4 regions of the Sinorhizobium sp. CCBAU 05631 genome follow, and region 4 is predicted to be linked to each of the others. Evidence: riboswitches for the same ligand, from Rfam matches in the RefSeq annotation. Region 4 holds a riboswitch; each other region holds the start of a gene.

Evidence for each region. Region 4 has a riboswitch for cobalamin ahead of cobU (bifunctional adenosylcobinamide kinase/adenosylcobinamide-phosphate guanylyltransferase). Riboswitches for the same ligand answer to the same signal wherever they lie in the genome.
Region 1: it holds a riboswitch for cobalamin, as region 4 does, so the genes downstream of both, SS05631_RS02710 (aromatic ring-hydroxylating dioxygenase subunit alpha) here and cobU (bifunctional adenosylcobinamide kinase/adenosylcobinamide-phosphate guanylyltransferase) in region 4, are expected to answer to the same signal.
Region 2: it holds a riboswitch for cobalamin, as region 4 does, so the genes downstream of both, SS05631_RS31435 (ABC transporter substrate-binding protein) here and cobU (bifunctional adenosylcobinamide kinase/adenosylcobinamide-phosphate guanylyltransferase) in region 4, are expected to answer to the same signal.
Region 3: it holds a riboswitch for cobalamin, as region 4 does, so the genes downstream of both, bluB (5,6-dimethylbenzimidazole synthase) here and cobU (bifunctional adenosylcobinamide kinase/adenosylcobinamide-phosphate guanylyltransferase) in region 4, are expected to answer to the same signal.

What each region holds. Positions count from the first base shown of each region.
Region 1 is NZ_CP023063.1:575,677-580,214, forward strand. It holds gene SS05631_RS02695 (FAD-binding oxidoreductase) at 1-187, opposite strand, end outside; gene SS05631_RS02700 (L-threonylcarbamoyladenylate synthase) at 247-1,221, opposite strand; gene SS05631_RS02705 (DUF6656 family protein) at 1,301-1,903, opposite strand; cobalamin riboswitch at 2,199-2,401, shown strand; gene SS05631_RS02710 (aromatic ring-hydroxylating dioxygenase subunit alpha) at 2,504-3,748, shown strand; gene SS05631_RS02715 (hybrid-cluster NAD(P)-dependent oxidoreductase) at 3,745-4,538, shown strand, end outside.
Region 2 is NZ_CP023064.1:55,815-60,352, reverse strand. It holds gene SS05631_RS19735 (pseudoazurin) at 1-31, opposite strand, end outside; gene SS05631_RS19730 (ABC transporter ATP-binding protein) at 28-831, opposite strand; gene SS05631_RS19725 (iron ABC transporter permease) at 828-1,856, opposite strand; partial or broken gene SS05631_RS31435 (ABC transporter substrate-binding protein) at 1,853-2,803, opposite strand; cobalamin riboswitch at 3,070-3,302, opposite strand; gene SS05631_RS19715 (hypothetical protein) at 3,453-3,707, shown strand; gene SS05631_RS31115 (hypothetical protein) at 3,824-3,961, opposite strand; gene SS05631_RS19710 (MBL fold metallo-hydrolase) at 4,236-4,538, shown strand, end outside.
Region 3 is NZ_CP023063.1:1,748,925-1,753,462, forward strand. It holds gene SS05631_RS08650 (acyl-homoserine-lactone synthase) at 1-93, shown strand, start outside; gene SS05631_RS08655 (DUF2865 domain-containing protein) at 236-1,384, shown strand; gene bluB (5,6-dimethylbenzimidazole synthase) at 1,338-2,099, opposite strand; cobalamin riboswitch at 2,143-2,355, opposite strand; gene SS05631_RS08665 (TolB family protein) at 2,398-3,222, opposite strand; gene SS05631_RS08670 (NAD+ synthase) at 3,226-4,538, opposite strand, start outside.
Region 4 is NZ_CP023063.1:1,881,313-1,885,850, forward strand. It holds gene cobN (cobaltochelatase subunit CobN) at 1-461, opposite strand, end outside; gene cobW (cobalamin biosynthesis protein CobW) at 687-1,751, opposite strand; gene cobU (bifunctional adenosylcobinamide kinase/adenosylcobinamide-phosphate guanylyltransferase) at 1,755-2,282, opposite strand; cobalamin riboswitch at 2,415-2,810, opposite strand; gene SS05631_RS09315 (FecR domain-containing protein) at 3,046-4,023, shown strand; gene SS05631_RS09320 (adenylate/guanylate cyclase domain-containing protein) at 4,076-4,538, opposite strand, start outside.

The DNA.
Region 1 (4,538 bases), 1.3 Mb from region 4:
GCCGCAGGATGCGCGAGACTTCATCGACCGAGGCGGGCTTCAGCACGAGCGGTGTCGTGCCGCGGTAAAGCCCGCGCGATTCGACGAGATAGGGCGCCGTCTCCGCCGGTCCGGTCAGCGCATGGCCGGGGCCGACGATGTCGGTGAACGAGGCGATCAGTTCGGGAGAAGGGATTGCTGTGCTCATGACCTGCCTGCGATTTATATTGCCGAAACAGCCGGACCACACAGGTCTCGCGCTTCCGGTCAGATCCTCGGGGCGGCGGCCCGTTCGAGCCGGTCGATGATCGCTTCGCCAAGGCCTTCGCCCGGGATCGGCCCGAAAGCGATGGTTCGAGCGCCGCTCGCATCTGCCTTTTTCATATAGTCGAAAAGATTGGCGGCCGCTTCCCTGAGATTGCCCGTTGGGCTGAGGTCGAGGACGATCGCCGCGCTGCCTTCGCCAGGCAGCGCCTTGCCGCCGAAGCGGATCAGCGCCTCTCCCGTGTGGACGTCCGTCGCATTGAGCCGCACCGCGGCACCCGGCGCATAATGCGAGGCGAGCATGCCGGGAGCTTCGATCGTCGCGCCGGCCGCTTCCGGCCGCTCAACGGGAAGGCCGGCGAGCGCCTCGATCTCGGCCGCATCGAGACCCCCCGGCCGAAGCAGCCGCAGCCGGCCGTCTTCGACCTTGATGATCGTCGATTCGAGGCCGATTTCCGCCGGGCCGGCATCGAGGATCAGCTTCAGCTTCGCACCGAGATCCGCCTCCACATGGGCCGCGCTGGTCGGACTGATCTTGCCCGACGTATTGGCGCTCGGCGCCGCCAGCGGGCGCCCAAAATGTGAGATCACCCGCCGGGAAAAACCTTCAGGCATGCGGATCCCGAGCCTGTCGAGGCCGGCTGAGGCAAGCGCGTGCACGGTGCTTTCGGGTCGCTGAGTGAGAATCAGCGTCAGCGGCCCCGGCCAGAAGGCTTCCGCGAGGCGTCGGGAGATGGGGTCGAATATCACATGCGCTTCGGCCATTCCCATGTCCGAGACGTGGCAGATCAGCGGATTGAAACGCGGCCGGCCCTTCATCTCGTAGATGCGGCTGATCGCATCGGCACTCGTTGCGTCTGCTGCAAGGCCGTAGACGGTTTCCGTCGGGATCGCCACGGGCTCACCTTCGGAAAGCACCGCGCAGGCCGTTTCGATCGCCCGATCCGGTTCGCTGCACGTATCGATGATTTCGGCCATGGCGGTTCTGGTCCTTTCCGTCGCTTCCTTAACGGAGGAGGAGGGAAAACAGAACGATTTTCTTTGTCGATGACCGGCGTCAGAGGCTGCGAATGATCCGCCGCAGCGCTTCGTCGCGTGCGCCGAGCATCAGGACGTTCTTGAGCGCCACCTTCGGGTCCTGCGTCCGGAAGATCAGGCCGTTGCCCCGAACATTTCGATCGAGGACCATCCGCCCCTCTTCGGTGCCGGGTTGAATGGCCACGGCGAAATACATGCGCGAGTAGCTTGTCTGTATGCGTTCGAAGAAGTGCGCCTCGTCGCCGAGGTCGGAGAAGAAGTTGGCAAAGTAGAACGCCCAGGTGACGTCTCGCGATCGAGCGAGATGAGTCCGCGCCGCGGTGACATGGCAATAGCCGAGGTGGGGACTGTCGGCGAGGGTCCTGTGGAAGATCATCTTCGGGAACTGGATCGAGGCATGAAAGCCGTTGATCCGCCCGTGTGTCGTCTCTCCCGCCGCCTGTAATCTCTGTCCGGTTCTCTCTGCCACTTCCTCATGCGTCATGTAGCGGCGCTGTTCGGGCAACCACGGCCGGCGCCGGTCGATTCGGCCCGTGCGCAGGAACTCTGTATGGCCGCCCGCCGGTTTCGGCGCCGGCGCCTGCGCTTTGCCTGAGGCGTCGTAGTATCTGATTTTTGCCATCGACCTCTGCGTCACCTGTCGCTGAACGGACTGAACCGTCAGCGAACGCTAAATCACTATGGTTAATAGAGTATTTCGGGCGCCCGCGCATCGCTTAATGTCGCAAAATGGCCCGTGATCTTCGCGGCCTGGATGCCGCTGCGAAAAAACGCGCCATTTGCCGAAAAATGTATCTATCGCATTGTTTATTATAGAAGATGTCGCAGGACTTCCAACGCGCCCGCATCGAAAATCCTTGTCGTCTTTCTGGAATGGAATGTCGCGCACCGGCAATTGCCGAGCCTATCTGGCCGCTTAGATTCGAATTGCTCAAGGTGCCGCTTCTTCGCAGGGAGGGGCGGAGAATTGGGAAGCCGGTCAAATCCCGGCGCTGCCCCCGCAACGGTGGTGGAGTGAACCCCCGGCATAAGGCCACTGGACAATCGTCCGGGAAGGCGCCGGGCAGGGCCCTCGGGCCGCTCCAGAGCCCGGAAACCAGCCTTGAGGAAAACGACCGTAACTGGTTGCGGCGGGCAGCCGGATCGGAGCCAAGGCGCACGACATCTCTCCGGCGCGGTTCCCGTCTTGCCTGCCCGAAACAGGGCTAACGAGGACATGGGCATGGACATCCAGAACGAAATGCTGCGCAAGCTGAAGACCCGCCGCGAGGGCTACAGCCTCGATCGGGCCTTCTACATCGACCCGGACTATTACCGTCAGGACCTGGAGAATATCTGGTACAAAGACTGGCTATTCGTCGGCCACGACTGCGAAATCCCGCGTCCCGGCAATTACTTCACGCTGCAGGTCGGCGACTATCCGATCGTCATCGTGCGCGATCGCCAGGGGGCGGTCCGAGCGCTGCACAATTCCTGCCGCCACCGCGGCTCGCGCGTTTGCACCCAGCACAAGGGATCCTCGGCCAAGCTCGTTTGTCCCTATCACCAGTGGACCTACGAACTCGATGGCAGGCTGCTCTTCGCCCGGCAGATGCCGGAGGATTTCGATCCGGCCCAGCACAGCCTGAAGCCGGTCAATTGCGAAACGGTCGGCGGCTATATCTTCATCAGCCTTGCCGAGCGGCCCATGGATTTCCAGCCCTTCCGCGACACGGTTGCAGCCTATCTCGCGCCGCATCGCCTCGGCGAAACCAAGGTCGCCTATGAAAGCACCATCGTCGAGAAGGGCAATTGGAAGCTCGTCTGGGAGAACAACCGCGAGTGCTACCATTGCGCCGCCAACCATCCGGAACTCTGCCGGACCTATCCCGAGGCTCCGACTGTGACGGGCGTCCAGGGCGCCATGGACGATCCGGAAATCGGTGCCCATTGGGAGAGATGCGAGGCGGCGGGGCTGCCGAGCGCCTTCAAGATCGGGCCGACCGGCCAGTTCCGCATGACGAGGATGCCGCTGATCAACGGGGCGGAGAGCTATACGATGTCCGGCGAGAAGGCGGTCCGCAAGCAGCTTTCCGGCGACATAAGCGCGAACCGCATCGGCACGCTGCTGCTCTTCCATTACCCGACGACGTGGAACCACATCCTCGGCGACCATGCGATCACCTTCCGCGTGCTGCCGCTCGGGCCGGAACTGACGCAGGTCACGACGAAATGGCTCGTCAGCAAGGATGCGGTCGAAGGGGTCGACTATACCCTCGAAGACCTCACCCATGTCTGGACCGAGACCAACGACCAGGACCGGCAGATCGTCGAGGAAAACGCCTTCGGCATCCGCTCGCCGGCCTATGAGCCGGGTCCCTATTCGGCCGAACACGAGGGCGGGGTCATGCAGTTCGTCGACTGGTATTCGCGCTTCATGCAGGATCGCCTGCAGGGCAGCGCCGCTCCTCTGTCGCGGGTGGCATGACGATGGAAATGGCACGCTCCTTTCACCACTTCGACGAACTGCAGCCCTGGAAAGATCGCCAGTTCCTGCTCGAATGCATCTCCGCGGTCGGCGAGACCGCGGACGTGATGACCTTCACCTTCCGGTCCGACAGGCCGGCCTGGTTCCGCTACCTGCCCGGGCAGTTCGTGACGCTGGAACTCCCCGTCGGCGAGGAACCGGTGATGCGCACCTATACGCTATCGTCCTCGCCGTCCCGCCCGCTTTCCGTTGCGGTCACGGCCAAGGCGCAGTCGAACAGCATCGGCACGCGCTGGATGTTCGACAATCTCAGGCCTGGCATGACGTTGAAGGCGCTGGGGCCGCTCGGCGATTTCAGCTTCGTGCGCCATCCGGGCGAAAAATATCTGTTCGTCTCGGCCGGCTCCGGCATCACGCCGATGATGTCGATGACGCGCTGGATGGCGGATTGCGCGCCGGACACGGATGTGACCTTCATTTCCTGTGCCCGGCAGCCGGAGGATCTGCTGTTCAAGCCGGAGCTGGAGATCCTCGCCCGCCAGATGCCGCGTCTCAATCTCGGCTTCCTGGTGGAAGGACACGAAGCGCGTCACGGCTGGCACGGCCTGCGCGGCCGTATCGATGCGACGAAGCTGCCGCTGCTTGCACCGGACTTTCTGGAGCGAACGGTCTTCTGTTGCGGCCCCGAACCCTTCATGCGCGGGGTTCGGGAGATGCTGGAGGGGGCCGGTTTCTATATGGCCCGCTACCACCAGGAAAGCTTCCAGCCGGCGGCGGCGCCGGCGGCAGA
Region 2 (4,538 bases), on a different replicon from region 4:
CGAAGAGCAGGCGCCTGGTAAGATTGATCATGAAATCCTCTTCAGCATCGGCTTTCCGGTAGCCGGTAACCCGGGCGCGCGGTAACGAATATGACAGCGGCCCTCGCTTTGGTGCTCGACGTCGACGTCGACACCGAAGACGGTGCGGATCCGCTCTTCGGTGAGGACCTCGTACGGGCGTCCCAAGGCGGCGATGCGGCCGCCGCTCATCAGCGCGATCCGGTCGCAGAACGTGGCGGCATGGTTGAGATCGTGCAGTGCCGCGACCGCCGTCAGCTGCTGCTGGCGCACCAGGTGCAGGAGACCGATCTGATGGCCGACGTCGAGATGGTTGGTCGGCTCGTCGAGGAGGAGGATTTGCGGCTGCTGTGCCAGCGCCCGGGCGATGTGCAGGCGCTGCCGCTCGCCGCCCGACAGCGTGTGCCACATCCGCGCGGCGAGCTGCGCCATGCCGACATGGTGGATTGCCTCGTCGACGATGGCCTCATCCAGGGCCGACCACGGCGTGAGCGGCCCGAGATGCGGCGTGCGGCCGAGTTCCACCGCCTGGCGCGCCGAGATGCGCTCGCCGGTTTCGGCCTGCTGCTCGACCAGCGCGATGCGCTTGGCGATCTGCTTCCGGCTCAGCCTGTCGACGCTCTCTCCGTCGAGCAGAACGTGACCGGACCGCGGCCGCCGCAGGCCGGCAAGCAGCGACATCAGGCTGGTCTTGCCGGAACCGTTCGGACCGACGATGCCGAGAAACTCACCGGCGGCGACGTCGAGCGAGACGCCCTCGAGGATCGAGACCCCGCCGGCCGACCATGAGACACTGCAAGCCGAAAGCGTCATCGAACCGTCCTGCGCTGGCTGAGAATGGCGGCGAAGGCGGGCGCGCCGACCAGCGCGGTGACGACGCCGATCGGCAGCACCTGCCCCGGAATGATGATGCGCGACACGATGTCGGCGGCGATCATGAACACCGCTCCCACCAAGGCAGAGACCGGCAGCAGCAATCCGTGCCGGACGCCGACGAGCATACGGGCGACATGCGGGATGACGAGGCCGACGAAGCCGATCGACCCGACCATGCTGACCATGGTCGCCGTCATCATCGCCGATACGCCGATCAGCACGGCATAGACCCGGCGCACCGGGATGCCGAGCGAGGCGGCGGATTCGGAGCCGAAGGTGAATGCGTCGAGGGCGCGGGCATGCCAGAGACAGACAATGAGGCCGACCAGGGCAACAGGCACTGCGAGCCAGACATCCGGCCAGCGGACGCCGGAGAGATTGCCGAGCAGCCAGAACATGATTGCCCGCGCCTGTTCCGCATTCGCCGCCTTGGTGACGATCAAGGAAGTGAGCGCGTTGAAGAGCTGCGAGCCGGCGACGCCGGCCAGAATGATCGCGCCATGGCCCCTGCCCGCCCGCATCGCCAGCAGGCTGACGAGCCCGAAGGCCAGCAGCGCCCCGGCGAAGGCGCCGGCCGGCAGCGTCAAAAGCCCGGCGCCGATGCCGAGAACGGCGACGCCGACCGCGCCCGTCGATGCGCCCGCGGAGATGCCGAGGATATAGGGGTCGGCCAGCGGATTGCGCAGCAGCGATTGCAGCACGACGCCGGAAAGCGCCAGCGCCGCACCGCAGCTGGCAGCAGCGATGGCGCGGCTCACCCGGTAATTCCAGATGATGCCCTCGTCGAGCGCATCGACGCCGTAGCCGGCATCCCACAGGCGGTTGGCGACCGTCTTGGCCACCACGCTCATGGGTATGGCCGTCTCGCCGATCGCCGCACCCAGCCAGAGCGCGACGAACAGCACGACGAGCGCCAGCAGGCTGGCGCTCGTCCGGGACAGGGATGGTGCGCTGCCGATCACTTGTTCAGGCCGGATTTCTCGACGGCATCGGCAAGCACCTCGATGCCCTCGATGGTCCGGATCGTCGGGTTCATCGCCTGGGCGTCCATCTCGACCACATGGCCGTCCTTCACCGCAGGCATCAGGCTCGTGACCGGATCGGACTCGAGGAACTTGTGCTTGACGGCGACGTCGTCGGCGGGGAAACGACGGCGCTCCATCCTGCCCGCGACGATCAGCGTCGGGCCGGACTTGGCGATGGTTTCCCACCCCACCGTCGGCCATTCCTCTTCGCTGTCGATGACATTCCTGATGCCGAGCGAGCGCATGATGTAACCCGGCGCGCCGTTCTTGCCGGCGACATAGGGATCGATGTCGAGCTCGGCGCTCGAGAACCAGAACACTGCGGAAAGCTTGCCGTCCGCCGAAGCGATCTTCTTCTTCGCCGCTTCCTCACGCGTCTTCAGTTCGGCAACCAGCGTCTCGCCGCGCTCCTGGACGTTGAAGATCTGCGCGAGTTCGGTGATTTCCTGATAGATCAGGTCCATCGTGAACACCGAATGGCGAACGCCGTCGCCGCCGCCGGTATTGTCCTTGCCAACGCAATCGGCCGGCGACGTATAGACCGGTATTCCGAGCTCCTCGAACTGCTCCGGCTTGGCGACGATGCCCTCCGGGCCGACATGCCACTGGAACTGAGCGGTCACGAGATCCGGCTTCTTGGCGACGACGCTTTCGAAGCTCGGATCGTTGTCGGCGAGCCGTTCGACCTTGGCATTCACCTCCTCGTAGCCCTTGATGACCGGCCCGATCCAAACGGCGGTGCCGACCATCCGATCCTGGAGGCCGAGCAGGTAAAGGATTTCGGTGCTGCTCTGGCCGATCGAGACGGCCCGTTCGGGAGCCTTCTGAAAGGTGACCTGACGGCCGCAATTGGTGAGCATCAGCGGATAGCTGGTTTCGGCGGCTTTCGCCTCCATGCCGATAGCCATAAGACCGGCGGCTGCGCACAGGATGCCGTGTTTCGATTTCGCAAACAGGATTTTCATAAGTCTATTTCCCGGATTCGATGAAACGGCCGAAAGGATGCGGCCGGTCGCGGCGCGAACGGACGGAGTCAGCCCGCCTGCCGACAGTTCGGCGGCGTCGCGGAACGGGAAAGACCAGAGGCAAGGCGCGGGTCGGCGCAAGGAGAGGTCATGCTGTGTCCTGTTCCGGGCATCCCCGCCCGTGATTGGAGTGAACGCATGACGGCAGGTCTCCTGGCTTGCGGATATCTGCCGTCCACCTGCCTTCCCGCGACAATTTCGCAGTGGCATGACGCTTCTCGCGTCACGAGGATGGGCGGCAATCCGCTTACAGTTGCGGGGGCAGCCACGGTCTTGGTCCCTGTTGGGTCGTCCGCACCGTGTTCCCTATTAATCCCCTTCGCTTCATCGTGGGGGAACCGTCGCTGGCTTCCTTAATTCGTTGATCATGACTGGTCAAGGCCAGTGCTGCCTACCAACATTTCGGCGATGCCTCCACACAGTGCGGACCCCGATGCCGAGGCCGCCGCTCCCTGGGCCGCCACAATCAGGTATAATCCCGAGCGATTTCAGGTCGGGAGGAAGGACGATGTCGATCGACGCGGAACTGCAAAAAGTCGAGGCCGGATACGCGATCGAATACCTGCAGGAGCATCCGGAAGCAGGCCTCTGCTGCGAGGAACGGCGCTGCTGGATTACGCCGAACGCTAACGAGACCGATCGGCAGGCGCTGCTTCTCGATGCGGCCGAGGCCGAGCGGCTCAAGGACGACCCTCGCCTGCGGCTCGTCTCGGGTATAGCCCATGCGGGCCGGTCTCTCTGGGTGGTTCGCAGGATGACCTGACGATCCGCAGAAGACGATCAATCGCCTTGCGCGGGCCCCTGCGCAATGCCGTTGACGATCAGGCGGATGCAGCTGCGCATGAAGCCCGGCCTGTCCGGTCAGCCCGGCCATTCCGGTCAGCCCGGCCATTCGGGTCCCTGGCCGGTCTCGAGCGCCGCGGCGCCGAAGATCAGGTCCATGAGGATGCGCGCGGTGGGCAGCGGCTCGCCGATGTCGAGCAGTCCCCTCGCCCGGCCCTCTTCCAGCCATCGCAAACTCCTGCTGGCTGCGGTTCGCCTGCCGACAACAGCCGGCCGATCCCGAAAGACGCAGGAATGTAGGGATTTGTTAATGAATTGACAAAAATACAACCTTTCAATGATTTATGGCACCACAACGAATCGCGAGTTTCCTAATTCCGGCCACGCAGGGCTAGAGCCAAATCATGCGCAAACCGATGTGAGCGGCGGTCAGGATGTGATAGTTCTGCGCTGCCGAGCCGCCGACCGCCGCGGCAGAGATTGAAGCCAATTTGCTCGAGAGCCTCGCATGCCAGACATGACCTCGACACTGAGAATCCTTGAACCGCATCACGGCGTCTTTGCCTACTACGACGGCCGCATCGAGGGGCGGAGACTTCATGGCGCGGAGCCGAATTGGCTCGATGACGGTGCCTACGGCTTGGGGGTCGCCTCCTATGCGGTCTTTAATGCAGGCGAGGCGATCGTCTACGACACGCATATCTCGCTTGCCCATGCGCAAGCCATCAGGCGCCATCTCGAGGGGCTCGGCGCAAGGACCATCCGGGTCGTCCTCAGCCATTGGCACAATGACCATGTCGCCGGCAATGCG
Region 3 (4,538 bases), 130 kb from region 4:
AGAAGCCTGCTTCGACAGATGAAGGCCGTTGCCCTCATCGAAGGCACGGTGCTCGAACGGCCCATGTCGCTCGAAACTGCAAGGGCGGCCTGATCATGGCCGGGCCGTTCAGGCGGCCCGGCCCTTCCTGTCTCGGAACACGTATTAACACAAACGCCGTCTTGTCGTTGCGCCCTCACCCTAACGTCGTATGATGTGACTACAGGCGCCCCTGTCCCGCGATCAGCGGAGCGAAATGCAGGAAAGACGAGTGTCAGTGTCCCGATCCACTGCGTCCTTGAGGATGATGCGCCTTGCGGCCGCTCTGCTGCCCCTCGCCTTGGCTATGCCTGGGCAGGCATCGGCCACCGACGTCTGCGCGCGCCTCAGCGCCCGCCTCGCAGAGCTGCCGGCGGCGTTCACGACAAACGCCAATCTGCGCGATTTCACCGGCGCGGTTTCGCGACAGAACATCGAACTTCGCCGCGCCAGGAACGAAAGGCGGCGCATGGAATGCAGCGACGAGTCCGTCGTCTACATCGAAAGCGAAAATGCGGCTGCCTGTGCCGAGCTTGACGATGCGATTGCGCGCATGGAGGACAATCTCCACACGCTCAAGGCCCAACGCCGGCACCTGATTTCGAAGGGCAATGAGGACATGCGCCGGCGGATCCTCGCCGCCATGGAATTGAACGACTGCTCGGGGGACGCCGCTCCGAACTGGGACGAGACGGTTCCGGATGAATACGGCACCGAAGAGGCGCGCGCTCATCGCAACATCCTCGAAAGCTTCCCGCCGGACGGCGAGGACTATCCGTTGCTGTTCGATGGTCCGACCGACGATTTCACATTCATGGAGAACGGCGCGGCAGGCGGCTTCAGGACCATGTGCGTGCGGACCTGCGACGGAGCATTTTTCCCGATTTCGTCGAACGCCACGCCGGCCGACTTCGGACGCGACGCCGAGCTTTGCCGGGCACGATGCCCCGGCGCCGATACGGAACTCTATTATCACGTCCTCGCCACCGAGGAGAGCGAGCAGATGGTTTCGGCGTCCACGGGAAGGCCGTACAGGGAACTCCCCAACGCCTTCGCCTATCGTGTGCGCGACGTCGGTTCTCCCGGCATCTGCGGCTGCCAGATTCCGAAGATCACGACGGATCAGAACAAAAGCACCCCCTCGGGAACCAAGCTTTCGGTGGTCAGCCCTTCCGTCGTGACGATCGAGGGGCCGTCTGCACCAGCCTTCGGACCAGCGGGGGCAAAGCCCGTGGAAGAGCGCCCCTATGATCCGAAGAGCAGCAAGGTCCGCGTTGTCGGTCCTGCCTTCCTGCCACAGGAAGAGAGCGCGATCGATCTCAAGAACCCTCGGGGATCGCGTTACCAGCCGCTGCAGAACGAGTGACACCTTCCCTTTGGGCGGTCGTTACGAGGCTGTCGCGGACGCCCCATCCTTCGTCGAAAACGAGGTCCTCGAGCGGCAAGCGTTGCCGCCAGCCCTTCACCGCCAATTCCGGCTGCTGGTAGAGGCGATCGACATAGCCAAGGCACAGCCAGGCGACGATTTCGATGTGCTCCGGAATTCCGAGGATATCTTTGACCTCGTTCTCGTGGAAAATGCTGACCCAACCGACGCCGACGCCTTCGGACCGCGCCGCGAGCCAAAGATTCTGCACCGCGCAAACCGTCGAATACACGTCCATTTGCGAATTGTGCGTGCGGCCGAGCACGACGGCGCCGCCGCGGGTCCGGTCGCAGGTCACGCAAATGCCGAGCGGCGCCTTGCGTATGCCCTCGAGCTTGAGTGACCGGTATTTCGCCTGCGCCTCGCCCGAAAACATTCCGGCTGCCTCCTCATTGGCGCGCTGGAATGCCTGCCAGACCCTCTCCCGCGTCTCGATTCGCCGTACGAGCACGAAGTTCCACGGCTGCATGAAGCCGACGGACGGGGCACGATGCGCCGCTTCGAGCAGGCGGGCGATCAGCGGTTCGGGCAGCGGTTCGGGCAGGAACTCGTCGCGCACGTCGCGGCGCGTCTCGATGGCACGATAGACGGCGGCGCGCTCGTCCGGCGAAAAGGCACCGGCCGCCGCAAGGCAGCCGTTCGGGTCAGGCAGCATCGTTCGATCCCCAACAATGCGCAACCTCCCGCCGTCCGCGCGGGGCCGGTCTATCTCGCCAGGCCGGTCTTCTGACTTCGGGTCACTCGGCTGCGCCACCTTCCCAGATCGCATCAGGAACCAGTGGCAAAGCTCTGAAAATGCTCAGAACTCTTTTGGCGCAGACGTCACCGTTACAGCGTTGGGCACGTGCCGGAATTCTACCGGCTTCCCGATTCTCCCGCAGCAAGCGGGCACCTGACGGCCGCATATGGGCACAGCCGCCGGCGAAACGCAAGGCGGGGGCGCCGCGCCCTGCTCAAGCCGGCCGATAACGCACGAAGGCGAAGGCATCGCCGTTGGGCGACCAGTTCGGAACGTTCATCGTCCCCTGCCCGCCGAAGAGTTCGAAGAGGACACGCGCATTGCTGCCTTCCGGATCCATCAGCCGAAGCCGCACATCGAGATCGCGCGGATGGTCGAAGACCTCGCCGTCATAGGACAGCACCAGCAGATGCCTGCCGTCCGGCGACGGGTGCGGGAACCAGTCACCATAAGGGCTGTCGGTGATGCGCTGGACATCGCTGCCGTCCGGCCTCACCCGCCAGATCTGCATGCGGCCGGTGCGGCTCGAATTGAAATAGATCCACGCACCGTCCGGCGACCAGTCCGGGCCGTCGTTGCGGCCCTCGCCATGCGTCAGGCGCCGCTCCTCTCCGCCATCGACCGAAATCGTGTAGATGTCGAAGATCTGGTCGCGGATCCCGCAATAGGTCAAGGTTTTCCCATCCGGGGACCAGCCGTGCCAATAGGACGGCAGGTTGCGCGTCACCAGAAGCGGCGTGCCGCCCTCGGCCGGCAGCAGATAGATCGCCGACTTGCCGAATTCGGTCTTGTCGCTGATCGCCAGCGTTTTCCCGTCCGGCGAAATGCCGTGATCGTTGTTGCATTGCCCGGCAACGCCCGTGTCGATTTCCACGGGCTCGGAACCGTCAAAGGCAAGCCGATAGAGCCTGCCGTCGCCGTTGATGATCAGGGATTTGCCGTCCGGCGACCAGTTCGGCGCCTCGACCAGCCGCTCCGTCTGCCAGACGACTTGCGTCTCGCCGGTGGCAATATCGAAAATCTCCACCGAACTGCGCATGATCTACCCTCGGTCGCGGAAACGGTTGGTGATCGGATAGCGCCGGTCCCGGCCGAAATTCTTCTTGGTGATCTTGACCCCGGGAGCCGACTGCCGCCGCTTGTATTCGGCGATGTAGAGCAGGTGTTCGATCCGATGCACCGTGGCCTCGTCATGCCCGCGGGCGACGATTTCCTCGGTACTCAGTTCCTTCTCCACCAGGCACTCGAGAATGTCGTCGAGGACCGGATAGGGCGGCAGCGAGTCCTGGTCGGTCTGGTTGGGCCGCAGTTCGGCCGAGGGCGCCTTGTCGATGATGTTCAGCGGGATGACCTCGCCGGAGGGGCCGAGTGCTCCGGGCGGCACAGCGCCATTGCGCCAGCGCGACAGTGCATAGACCTGCATCTTGTAAAGGTCCTTGATCGGGTTAAAGCCGCCGTTCATGTCGCCGTAGAGCGTCGCGTAGCCGACCGACATTTCCGATTTGTTGCCGGTGGTCACCACCATCGAGCCGAACTTGTTGGAGATCGCCATCAGGATCGTGCCGCGCGTGCGGCTCTGCAGGTTCTCCTCGGTGATCCCGGATTCGGTCCCCTCGAACGTGTCGGCGAGAGCATTGAGAAAGCCTTCGACGGGCTCCTCGATCGCAACGACGTCATAATGGCAGCCGAGCGCCTTGGCACAGGCCTCGGCGTCCTTCAGCGATTCCCGCGACGTATAGCGATAGGGCAGCATGATCGTGCGAACCCGCTCCTCGCCGAGCGCGTCCACGGCGAGCGCCGCGCAGATCGCCGAGTCGATGCCGCCCGACAGGCCGAGGACGACGTTCTTGAAGCCGTTCTTGTTGACGTAGTCGCGCAGCCCCAACATGCAGGCGCGATAGTCTGCCTCCTCGCATTCCGGCAGGCGAGACCGGAGTCCGTTGTGTGAGACCCAGCCGTCGTCACCCCTCGTCCATTCGGAGATCGCGAGCGCCTCCTCGAACTGGCTCATCTGGAAGGCGAGCGAGCGATCGGCATTGAAGCCGAAGCTCGCGCCGTCGAAGACCAGTTCGTCCTGCCCGCCGAGCTGATTGGCATAGATCATCGGCAAGCCGGTCTCTATCACCTGCTTCAGCACGATCTGGTGACGGACATCAACTTTACCGCGGTAGTAGGGCGATCCGTTCGGAGAAAGCAGGATTTCGGCGCCGCTTTCCTCGAGCGTCTCGCAGACGCCGAGCTCTCCCCAAATGTCTTCGCAGATCGGAACCCCGATGCGAATGCCGCGGAAATTCACCGGACCGGGCATCTCGCCTTGATCGAACACCCGCTTTTCGTCGAACTCGCCGTAATTCG
Region 4 (4,538 bases):
TCGAGGAACAGGCCGGCATTGTCCGCGCCGCCTTCGTTGAAATAGGCCCAGAGACGCTCACGGTCTTCCGCGGCAACGGTCGAGAAAGGCTCGAGGCCCGGGTCCGGCTTGTCGTCCCCCGGCAGCACCGCAATCTTGAACTTGCCCGCCACCGCCGCGGCATAGAGCGCCTCCAGCACGTAGCGAAAATAGCTGGCGCCGCCGAGCGGCCGGACGACGATCAGCTTCGCATGTCGCGCCGTACGTTCGACATAGGTGTCGACCGACATCGGATGCATGAGGTTCATGAGGCTGGCGATACGCAGGCTCTTCCCGCTCGCGCGCCGGCGATGCGCCGCGGCAATCGACGCAAGCTCCGTATCGGCCGCCGACAGGAACAGGATATCGGCCGGGCTTTGCCCGAGATCGATCGCTTCGTTGCCGTCGGCGATCGTGCCTTTCTGGGCTAGGAGGAGATGCATTGTTGCTTCCCGCTGGGCTCGTGAAGAGACCCCTCCCCAGCCCCTCCCCACAATGGGGAGGGGTTAGGTCGTGCCACACGCACTCTTTCCCCGAGTATCAGCCGTTCGTGCCATAACGCCGCCCCCCTTTGGGAACGAAAGCATCGCCGCAAATGCCAGCCGAGCCCCTCTCCCTTGTGGGGAGGGGCTGGGGAGGGGTTCTTCTCACACGCGCTCAAAACAACCTCACGCCAGCGCCGAAATCGCCGCGCGCACGGCCGCCTCATCCATGTCGTGCAGGCCGATGACGACGAGGCGCGTGCCGCGCGTCTCGCCGGGTGCCCAGGCACGGTCGTAATATTGATCGACCCGGCTGCCGACCGCCTGGATCAACAGACGCATTGGCTTGCCGGGTACGTCGGCAAAGCCCTTGAGGCGCAATACGTCGTGCTCGGCGATAACGGCCTTGAGCCGGTCGATGAAGGCCGCCGGTTCGGCGATCGGGCCAAGTTCGACGACGAAGCTGTCGAATTCGTCGTGATCATGTTCCTCGCCGGCCTCATGCTCCATCTCGTGATGCGATTTGCGGTCGACGATCTCGTCTTCCGTGCCGACGCCAAGCCCGAGCAGGATCGCGGCGGCCACCTCGCCGTTCTTGGCCTCGATCATCGCCGGCTTGCGGCTGATGCGCGAGGCGACTTCGTCGCGCACGGACTTGAGGCCCGCAGCATCGATGAGATCGGTCTTGTTCAGAACGATGAGGTCGGCGGCGGTGAGTTGGTCCTCGAAGAGCTCTTCCAGCGGGCTCTCATGATCAAGGTTGTCGTCATTGACGCGCAGCGCATCGACCTTGTCGTGATCGTCGGCAAAACGGCCGGCGGCAACGGCGGCGCTGTCGACGACGGTCACGACGCCATCGACCGTCACTTCGCTGCGGATGTCGGGCCAGTTGAAAGCGGCGACCAGCGGTTGCGGCAGCGCAAGGCCGGAGGTCTCGATGACAATATGATCCGGGCGGTTCTCTCGCTCGAGCAGCTTGGTCATGGTCGGAATGAAGTCGTCGGCGACGGTGCAGCAGATGCAGCCATTGGTGAGCTCGATGATGTCCTCTTCCGAGCAGGCTTCAGCGCCGCAGCCCTTCAACACGTCGCCGTCGACGCCGAGATCGCCGAACTCGTTGATGATCAATGCGATCCGCTTGCCCTCGGCGTTCTGCAGCAGGTTGCGGATCATCGTCGTCTTGCCGGCGCCGAGGAAGCCGGTGATGACCGTGGCGGGGATCTTGCCCGATTGGGCCTTTGCAAGTGTCATGAATCAACCCTTCATTTTCAGCGGCAACCCGGCCGCGACGAAATAGACTTCGGCGGATTTCTCCGCGACGATTTGATGGAGGCGGCCGGCATGGTCGCGGAAGTCTCGCGCCATGCGGTTCTCCGGCACGATGCCGAGACCGACCTCATTGGAGACGATGATGACGCGCGCCTGCATGGCAGGCAGCAAGCCGGCAAGTGCCGCAAACTCGGCCGGCATGTCGCGCTCTTCCATCATCAGGTTCGTCACCCACAGCGTGAGGCAGTCGACAAGAATTACGCGCTCCGGTGCATCCAGTCGACGAAGCAGGCCGGAGAGATCGAGCGGTTCCTCGTGCGTTGCCCAGCCCTTGCCCTGCCGCGCGCCTTGGTGGCGGGCGATACGATCGCGCATTTCCTCGTCATAGGCGCGGCCGGTCGCAACATAGTGCATCCCGAGCCCCGACGCTTCGGCGAGCTTCTCCGCGAAACTGGATTTCCCGGAGCGCGCGCCGCCGAGCACGAAGACCGGACCGGCATTGGAGAATGTCATCCGACCAGATCCCATGCGAGGAAACTGGTGGGGACAAAGCAACGATAGCAAGCGGACGCGTGACGGGCACGCGCAGAAGACGATAAATAAGCCACGACAACCTCCGTGCTGGCATTGGGGAGGACTCCCCCGGGCGATGCCCTGATGGACGGCAGGTCTCCTGGCTCTCGGCGTCACGGGCAAGCGCTGCGCACGCGGTGCCCAGCGCTATTGGGCCCGAACGGGTCCGCCTTGCCTTCCCGGCGTCTGCTGGCTCGTGAAGGCGGACGATTCGTAGAAAGAGAGGCGTCCAGCCCGGCTGCTCACGATGCCACGCCAGTGGCTTTTCCGGCGTGCCTCCAATTCCGCGACAACTGCCCCATGCAGTTTCACCGGAAGAGGTGCGGCATGCCCGATGGCGAACCCTGACCGTTCTACAGTCGCGGGGTCGGCTGCGATAAGGGCGCCCGGTGTGGGTCCGCCCGTCGCATTCCCATTTACTCTCCCGCGCCGCTTCGGTGCGGGGGAACCATCCAATGCGTTAATTATGAAGCGGATGCGGCAAAGTCAATCGACGGTCTGCGACGCGAGGTCGGCAAGTTGCGGCAGCGCGAGGCGCGTCGCCAACTCGGCGCCTTTCTCCTAATCCGAACGGGTAGGCAGACGCCCGTCCCAAGCGCGTGATAAAACGGGCATTCGAACCCGAGGCGGCTCCGATGCTTCGCCACGGTGTTCGATTATGTCCACGGCACTGAATTTGTCAGTTCAGCCTGGAGGGGGTGCGATGGCATATCTGCGTCGTGCCGCATTTGTCGCGCTGAGTGTCGCGCTTTACGGCTCCATGCCAAGCAAGGCCGCCGAACCGATTGGTCAGGCGATCCGGATCAAGACTGAGGTCAGCGGAGCGAGCGGACCACTGGTCGTCACGGACCCGGTGCATCGCGACGAGCGGATTCGGACATCCAGATCCGGCCTTGGCCAGTTCGTCTTCCGAGATGGAAGCAAGCTTGCCGTCGGTGCCGGCTCGTCGGTCGTCATCGACAAATTCGTCTTCGACGACTCGAGATCGGTGCAGAAGCTGACCGTCGCGGCGGCGAAGGGAACGTTTCGCTGGATCAGCGGCAACTCGGGGCACTCGGCCTACCAGATCCTGACACCGGCCGGAACCATCGGCGTTCGAGGCACGGTCTTCGACTTTTACGTCGGCGGAGACGGCACGACGGCAGTGGTGCTCCTGAGCGGCGCTGCCGAATTTTGCGGCCGAGGCGGCTGTCAACAGCTGACGCGGCGCTGCGACTGCGTGGTCGCCCGTCCCAATGGCGATATGACCGATACGCGACGGGTCGACCGAAGCATCCTCAGGACACTCGGCAACCAGCAGGCCTTGCCATTCCTCTCCGGCAGGCAGCAGCTGTCGCCCGGATGGAGCGGCACCGGCTGCGGCCTTTCAGCTGAGATCCAGATCCGTCCAGATCGGGTCCGGCCGCTCGTCGCACCGCCACCCGAACCGGCTCCGCCTGTCGAGACGCCGCCCCAACCCAAGCCACCCAAACCCGACAAGCCTCACAAACCCGACAAGCCTCACAAACCCGACAAGCCTCACAAACCGGACAAGCCCCAAAAACCAGAAAAGCCGGGCAAGCCGGACAAACACGACAAGAGCTGGCACGATAAACCGAACAAGTTCGACAGGTCGGACAGGCCGCGCAACCGTGATTACTCGCACGACCGGAGCAGGGTCCGTTCGTTCGGGCGACGGTGACTGTAATTGAAGTGCCGAAAAGCGGCGCCTTTTGCATCAGTCGGCGAAGCACCTATTCGCCAGCCGCATCCTTCGCCGTCGACTCACCAATGAAATGTTCGCCGCGCCGCGAAATCCGCCGATAGAACTCCGACAAGCCGGGCGTCAGCGCGGACGCCTTGAGCTTTGCCACGCCCAGCATGCGCCGGCTCTCGGGGGACCGTGCGCGCAAAGCGTCGACCAGCCGCCGATGAACTTCGAAGAGCTCGGCGAATTCATCCGACTCGGCCAGTCGCTCGTCACCAACGACTCCAAAGAGCCTCGTTCGCGTGCTCTTACCCTTGAGCCCCAATGCTCCGGCCTCCAGCAGGGCGCAGCCGCCAGCCAAATTTGCCGTCGCCTCCGACACGAGGATATCGTAGCCGATCTCCTTGCAGGCGGATTCGATGCGCGCCGCCACATTGACGGTGTCCCCGACCGCCGAATAGTTGAAATGCGTCTCGGCGCCCATGTTGCCGACGCAGGCAAGGCCGGTG